2 regions of the Paenibacillus sp. M2 genome follow, and region 2 is predicted to be linked to the other one. Evidence: predicted binding sites of a transcription regulator. Region 2 holds the regulator's gene; the other holds the start of a gene.
What was found. Region 2 encodes Rex, which represses fermentation and respiration genes when NADH is low (regulators of the CRP and FNR family bind a similar motif). Its sites were predicted from a motif close to TTGTGAAATATTTCACAA; they were not measured.
Positions count from the first base shown of each region.

Region 1: ACETMN_RS30880 (formate/nitrite transporter family protein) is a predicted target of Rex. The motif match lies at 1,686-1,703, and genes of this name have one in related genera.

Region 1 is NZ_CP169648.1:6,781,526-6,785,745, forward strand. It holds gene ACETMN_RS30875 (molybdopterin-dependent oxidoreductase) at 1-309, opposite strand, end outside; gene ACETMN_RS30880 (formate/nitrite transporter family protein) at 726-1,577, opposite strand; gene ACETMN_RS30885 (FAD-dependent oxidoreductase) at 1,952-3,313, opposite strand; gene ACETMN_RS30890 (glutathione peroxidase) at 3,721-4,200, opposite strand.
Region 2 is NZ_CP169648.1:4,522,258-4,526,477, forward strand. It holds gene ACETMN_RS20465 (DUF5590 domain-containing protein) at 101-631, opposite strand; gene ACETMN_RS20470 (amidohydrolase) at 671-1,978, opposite strand; gene ACETMN_RS20475 (redox-sensing transcriptional repressor Rex) at 1,965-2,618, opposite strand; gene dinG (ATP-dependent DNA helicase DinG) at 2,837-4,220, opposite strand, start outside.

The DNA.
Region 1 (4,220 bases), 2.3 Mb from region 2:
GTAGGTTTCGGACAATGCAGTGAATTTGGTCGTAATCTCGCGAATCGCTTCATCCCAACTGATTCGTTCGAACTTGCCTTCACCTTTGGCTCCTACACGTTTCATCGGATATTGTAGACGCTCGGGGTGATACACCCGCTCAGTCATATTTCTAACTTTATTACAAATGGCACCCTTGGTGATCGGATGATCCGGATTGCCTGCCACCTTCACAATTTTTCCGTTCTCTTTATGTAATAACAGACCACAAGTGTCCGGACAGTCGAGCGGGCACACCGCCGCAAATACACCATTCTCCTGATCGATCATCGTAAGGCTCCCCCTCTTCAAAAGCTATCCCTATATCATATCTTCTTCGAGGTTATCGCGTAAAGAGAACAGTATGTTTTTGCTTCATATTTGCCGCTATAGCAGCTTTAAATTATTTTCAAAAAATGTTTTTGAGTTTGATTCAACTTCAGAAATCAGGGGTAAATTAAAAATAAGGCATTAGGCTAGTGTTTCCCCACTTCCTCCTCATGCCATATCATGGACCACTCCCGAAATTCGCCATGAACAGGTTTCGTTCCCCCGAACCTTGTCATGGCGAATTTATTTTGCGTTTAAACTCCAACAAAAAACCCCATACAAAAAAAACGATCCCGCCCTGCTCCATCACAGCATATTCGCCATGAACCGAGCAAGATCAGAATCGTCTTCACTTCTACATGAATATATATACCTCGCTACGCCTGCTTGCTCAACATCACTCTAGCCTCCGTCTCCACAGCTTCGATCAACCTTGCTGCCTCCGGTTTCACTTTCGGCTCAGCTTGGCGCAGGTACACCACCCAATAGGCTGCAGCTACAAACAGAGCACCACCAGTCAGATTCCCGAGCCATACCGGAATAAAATTCATCACATATTGGCCCCACGAATAATGCCCTTCAAAGATTGCCGCCGGGATGAGGAACATATTGGCCACAACGTGCTGGAATCCAATCGCCACAAATGCCATCGTTGGAAACCAAATGCCCAGTACCTTGCCACTCATCGTATCGGATGCATAAGATAGCCACACGGCCAGTGCCACCAGCCAGTTACAGCCGATGCCAGAGATGAAAGCTTGCAGGAAGCCGTCATGCAACTTATGCCCAGCCATATCCACCACTTTCGCCAGATATACACCCTCTCCGGTCAGGCCCAGCACATGTCCAAACGCGTACGCGACAAACAAAGCTCCAACAAAATTACCAATCGTCACTAAGGTTAGATTTTTCAACATGCTACCCACGGATAATTTTCTTGCAATCGTAGCAAGCGGAACTGCCATCATGTTACCTGTCAGCAGCTCGCCACCACCTATGAGCACCATGATTAGTCCAACCGGGAACACTGCCGCTCCAATCAGATTGACCAGACTCCCCCACTCAGCTGGCGCAGAAGCAATCACCCGGATATCCAGTAGAAAACCCAGCGCGATAAATGCACCTGCCATGAAACTAAGCACCAATACAGAAGACACCGGATATTGAGCCTTCTTCATGCCTGTTTGCGCCGTATATTGTGCAACCTCAAGAGGTGTTTTTGCTGCCATATCATCCATCCTCTCCTTCATTGTTCATCATTGGATAAAACCATCTGAAATTCATAAGTTATACGTTGAATGCCATATCTCAATTGTATCTTGGTACTGCATGAAACTTTGTGCAAATTATCACAATGTAATTTAAAAAGATACTTTAAGAGTGTCTTGGAATAGTTAAGTCAGCAAGAGTATATAAGGCCTTTTGATGCTAAAAAACCACAAAAAAAGACTGACGTTTAATCGCCAGTCTTCTTTTTGCTTATAATCGTCCGCCTTGTTTCGTATTCCTGGCAGTTATTGTACACCTTATATTTACAGATAAGCATGACTTATCTTTGTATGGCGTTTATCAAGATCGCTGTTAAACCATCTATTCTGCTTCCTTACACCATTGCTGGTGCTTTTACTTCTATTGGAGGCAGTGCTTGCAGACCCGCCGTGTTCAGGAAGTTCCATGGTTTGTTGTAATGTGGCTGGAAGAAAAAGTCGATGAAGGCCAGCTCATCTACGGTCATGTTATTTTGGATGCAGACCGAGATCGTATTAATCGATTGGGTCAGATCAACCTGAGACATCACCTGTGCTCCGACGATCCGACGAGTAGCCTGCTCATATACTACTTTGAGCAACAGTTTCTCAGCCGTTGGCATGAACTCCGGACGGTAGCTGTCTTCCAGTACGACAGATTCAACAATCAGACCTTCATCAGCAGCAGACGTTTCCGTCATCCCGGTACCCGCGATATTTTGCTCATAAATTTTGATACCCGATGTTCCTTGTGTACCCATATACGGTGTCGTAGGACGAACCAGGTTACGGGCCACGAGTGTACCCATCCGCACGGCGTTGGTTGCCAGTGGAATGTAAGATGCTTTGCCTGTTGGGTTGTAATGAATAGCACAGCTGTCACCCGCAGCGAAGACGTCTTTTTGACTCGTTTGCATATATTTATCCACGATGATTGCGCCGTTTGGCAGCATATCCACTTGGCCTTTGAGCAGCTCTGTATTTGGACGGAAACCAATACACAGAATAACCAGATCGGTTTCAAACTCTCCTTTGGACGTAATCACCTTGGTCACTTTGCCATTCTCTCCAGTAAACTTCTGTACTGTTTGACCAAGAGCCAGCTTGATGCCGCGTCCAGTCAACGTATCTTCGATCGCATCCGTGAATTCAGGGTCCAGGTATTTGTTCAAAATCCGGTCCACACTGTCAATTAGAGTAACTTCCTTGCCATTCATTTGGAAAGCTTCCACCAGCTCTACGCCGATATATCCTGCACCTACAACAGTAACACGTTTGGCATCTTTGGCTTTTTCAATAATTGTGTTGGAATGATTGTAGTTTTTACAAAGTAAGATGTTATCCATCTCGATGCCTTCAAGCTTTGGAACGACAGGCCATGACCCGGTTGTCACGATCAGTTTGTCAAACGTATCTTCAAATTCTTCCCCGGTTTGCAGGTTTTTAGCCTGAAGGGTATGACCCTTGGCATCGACTGCTGTAACTTCGTGAAGCATCTTGGTCTCAACACCAAGCTCTGCCAGTTGATTAGGCGAAGAATAGAACAAACCGTCAGGGTCTTTCACAACCCCACCTACGTAGAGCGCAATGCCACAAGATAGGAAGGAGATATTGTCATTGCGCTCATACACGGTGATGGTAGCATCCGGGTACAATTTGGCGGTATTTACGATGGCTGCGGTCCCTGCGTGTGTACATCCGATAACTGCGATTTTCATTAAAAGTTCCTCCTCGAAATATATAAATGAGTTTGAATATAATGTTATTGTGGTTGTGAAATATTTCACTTCTTATTCGAAACTGTGTATGTGATTTATTTCACTTTATACACTCATTATAATGTGATCTTTTTCACATTGCAATAGGTTGTGCAAAAAAAGTTTGTCGAAGGAGGTCATTTCCCTGTATTTAAGCCTTTCTTCCCTTCATTGTATTGATTTCATTGTCCCCGGATTCGGGTCGGTTTATGCTATGTAATGGCTTCCGTAATCCCTGTATCGGCGCATAAAGTTAGAGGTCTCTATGGAGCAACGCCTACCTGTGAAGAGAATAAAGCCACGTATATAAAATAACCAAAGAAGCCCATCTTGCTTATGCAAGAACAGGCTTCTCAAACGCTCATGGTTTAACCGAGCAATTTCTCGATATCTGCAATCATTGTCTCCGGAGATTCTTTCGGTTCAACACGACCTACCACTTCACCTTCACGGTTAACAAGGAACTTGGTGAAGTTCCATTGGATGTCGCTTGTTTCGCCTACGCCAGGTTGTTGCTCCTTCAGGTATTGGAACAGGGGATGAGTGTCCTCACCATTCACATCTACCTTGGCAAACACCGGGAAATTCACACCATAGTTAATCTGGCAAAATGATTCCGCTTCCTCACTTGTACCTGGCTCCTGCCCTCCAAACTGGTTACAAGGGAAACCCAGTACAACCAAGCCTTGATCGCGATAACGATCATAAAGCTTTTGCAATTCACCGTATTGCGGGGTCAGCCCACACTTGCTGGCTGTATTGGCAATGACCAATACCTTACCTTGATACAGATCCAGTGAGACTTCCTGGTTCGCGGTGGTTACCGCCTGATATGAATATACGGACATGACTGATTCCTCCCATGACA
Region 2 (4,220 bases):
CAAAAATATTTACAGGCAACACAAAGAACCGGTTCAGTCGGATATCCGTCTGCCGGTTCTTTCATTTCTCTAATTCTCTAGTTATGTCACTCTATTTGTACTAGCTGTTCGGTAGTGTGTAGACCAGGTCCACCTGTTCTCCATTGCTAAAACGATAAAAGCGATAGTGGTTATGCGTACCGTCTTTATAATACACTTGCCACACATATATTCCATTCACAACTCCGGGCATGATTCGTTTAATCTCGCCGGCAGGAACTTCAGAACTGAAGCGATTGCGGATCTGCGCTTCGGACATGCCATTCTGCAGCAGCTCACTGTGTACAGCGTTTGCACCCTTAGCCGGTTGATTGTTTGCATCGAATTTAACCCAGACCATAACATCCTGGTTATCCTTATTTTTGCCGATCAGGGTCCAGTAGATGTTGTCAGAGCCTTCTTTGTCTCCCCAGATGTACTTGCGCAATTCATCATAGGATGTAATGCCCAGTTGCTTCTGTGCTGCCTGTATAGCGAGAGCTTCTTCCTTACGCTGGTCCTGCGTGACATAGACGTAATAACGCTGAAGTCCAAACAGAATCAGAACCAGTGCAAGCAGCGAAATCCATATCCACTTCTTTTTTTTCTTCAAAAGCCGAACTTCCTTTCCCTATGATGCTCTGTCCTGCAATTAACGAGCAAGCAGACCATCAAATGCCAATTGAGACTCACGCAAAATGCGTTCTTCATCCAGCGTCAGACATTCGCCGTGTTTGACCACTTGTTTTCCATCCACCCATACGTGCTCAACATCTTTGGCAGAAGCCGAGTAGATTGTATGTGAGATCAGGTCTGTATGTGGATAGAAATGTGCCTGTTCAATGTCAAGAGCGATAAAATCAGCCTTCATGCCGACCTCAAGTGCTCCGGTATTGTTCATGAAAATGGACTTGGCACCGTATGACGTTCCGAGGAGTAACGCTTCGCCTGCTGGCACAGCCGTCGGGTCACCAGATACACCTTTGTGGATCAATGCAGCCAGTCTCATTTCCTCGAACATATCCAGGTTGTTGTTGCTTGCCGGTCCGTCTGTTCCGAGTGAAACGGTAACTCCTGCTTTCAGTAATGCTGGTACCCGCGCAACACCGGAAGCAAGTTTCAGGTTACTTCCCGGGTTATGGGATACAGCCACATCATGACGGGCCAGAATCTCAATCTCTTCGTCATTCAGATGCACCGCATGTGCAACCAGGGATGGACGTGAGAAAAAGCCCAGTTTCTCCAGATGTGCCACAGGACGCAGTCCATAATCAGCCACGTTCTGCTCCACTTCACGAAGCGTTTCAGACATATGTGTATGGAGAGGAAGGTTCAGGTCGTTCGCGACCTGCACAAGCTTCTCTATGTAGTCAGGAGGGCATGTATATGGGGCGTGTGGCGAGATTACAGTTGTAATGCGACCATCTGCCTGTCCATTCCACTCACGTGCAAACGCTGCCGACTCCTCCAGTTTCCGCAGTTGCTCTTCTTCCGAGCACAGCCCGATTACACCACGTGCCAGTGCTGCTCTAACACCGGATTGCTCCACAACTTTGGCAACTTGATCCATGTGATCGTACATGTCCAGGAAAGCTGTAGTTCCGCCTTTCAACATTTCAAGCACCGATAGCGAAGTTCCCCAATATACGTCTTGTGAAGTCATTTTCGCTTCCATCGGCCACATTTTTTCCTGCAACCATACTTGCAACGCAAGATCATCTCCGTGCCCTCTGAGCAACGACATTGCTGCATGACCATGCGTATTGATCAGACCCGGCAGGAAGAACAGTCCTTTTCCATCCACTTTGGTACAATTTTTGTCTCCATCCGGCAATGTCTCACCAATATGCACAATCTTGTCATCCTCGACAACCATGTATCCTTGAACCACGTTCCATGTTGTGCCGCCTTCATTAACGGCAAATTTGCCGTTGTGAATTACCCATCTATTTGTTGTCATCTTCCTCGTCGTCCTTTCCAGTCTCCAAGTAATAGGCCAAACTAAGCAGATCCGTTGTAAAGTCAGCATGGTGAATGCGGATATGCGGCGGTGTTTTTAGAATGGTTGGTGCAAAATTAAGAATCGCTTCGATTCCGGATTCAATAAGCTGATCGGCTACATTTTGGGCTTCCGTATCCGGAACCGTGATAATTCCGATGCGGATGTTTTCTGTTTTAACCGCTTCCGTCAATTCATTCATTGGTTTTACCGTCAAACTGTTAATCTGACTACCAATCTTCGGTCCATATGCATCAAATACAGCAACAATCTTCATGTTGTCTTTCAGATATGTGTTGTAGTTGGACAAGGCTTGACCGAGATTACCCGCTCCTACCAGAGCTACATTAATTTGCTGATCGATTTTGAGAATGTGACGAATTTTCTCGATCAAATAGGATACATCATACCCGATCCCTTTACGACCAAAATCACCGAAGTAAGCCAGGTCTTTACGAATTTGGGCCGGATTCAGATCCAGCCTCTGTCCAAGCTCTTGAGAAGAAACAGTAGCCACCTCACGCTGATGCAACTCGTTCAAATAACGCAAGTATACAGGCAGACGTCGTACCACCGCTTCCGAAATTTTATCCGATTTCATTCTTGCTCCCCCTTACCAAGGCCACGATAAAATAATAGATGAAAAGATGAGCATTCTGTATAAACTCAAAGATAAACATGACATTTTATACAGAATGCTCCTTGTAATTTAGGTTATAAGTTCTTACGTGCAACTGCTTTAATCGGATACGGAAATATCTAATAAAGTTTAACGCCAAACGATAGTCTCATGCAATGATATAACGAACAAAACAACCATTATTCTTGTTCATTAACAGGTTTTTCCAACCACTCGGTAATTCGTGGAACCATTTGCTCCGTGAGCATATGCTCCATTTTGGGACCAGGTAATGAATATAAAAAGAATTTACCATAGTACGCTTCAATCACCCGTGTATCATAAACAATGACAATTCCTCTGTCCTTCGCTGTACGCACCAACCGGCCAAATCCCTGCTTGAAACGAATGACCGCTTGCGGCACGGACAGTTTCATGAACGGATTTTTCTTCTGTTCCTGAAGCAACTCACTCTTGGCTTCCACCAACGGATGATTCGGTGGCTGGAAAGGCAGTCGCACAATAGCGAGACAGGTTAGCGCCTCTCCCGGGATATCTACACCCTCCCAGAAGCTGCTTGTACCCAGAAGTACCGTAGCTTTGGCATCTTGGAACCTGCGAGTCAGCTTAGAGCGGCTTCCACTGTCAACGCCTTGCCCAAGCAACGAGATGTCGTTACCAGATAGCGCCTCCTTCAGCGGATCATAGACCTGTCGCAACATCTTGTATGAAGTAAACAGAACCATCATGCGTCCACGCGTGGCAATTGCCGTCTCTGCAAGTGATTGCACCAGCATATTGACAAAGTGCGCATCACCCACACTGCCCTTCACACTCGGGAAATCACGCGGAATCACCAGAAGTGCCTGATCGCGATAGTTGAAAGGTGATGGCAGCATCGACGTTAACAACCGATTATTCTCGGAAGCTTCCTGCAAGCCAAGCTGTTCAATCATGAACTGGAATGACTTATCTACCGAAAGCGTAGCCGATGTAAGCACAACACTTTTCTTTTTATCAAAAAATAAATCCTTAAGTTGTGCACTGACATCTACAGGTACAGCATACAGCTGGAGAGATTTGCTGCGGAATTGACCGCTGGCTTCCATCCAGTACACCGTTTTGGCATCATCCATACGCATGAAGAAACGCAGATTCTCCTTCAATGTGGTCAGATCTTTCAGCAATCCTGTAATGTCCGTAATCAGACTATCCGATTGATAATCATCCTGATCCTCTTTCACTTCAAGCAGCAATTTGTCCCCTTTGCGAACCAAATCGCCCAGAGTCACATAGATCTGGTTCTCCAGACCCTGCAACTCCTGCCATTTTGCAGGTTTCTGAGAAGCTTTCAGACGCAGGGAAAATTGCCCCGTCTCTCCCGGTGAAGCATCACTTCGTTCAGGCAACAGACCGAACAAGGCATCACTCATACGATCCCACAGATCCTTAACTTCAAGAGCGAGCGGGAACATCTGATCCACCATGGAGCCCCATTGCACCGAATTTTCATGCCCGGATAACTGCGAACGAAGCATAGGCAGCTGTCCATTACGACTGTCTTTAAACAGGCGGGTCAGTGTA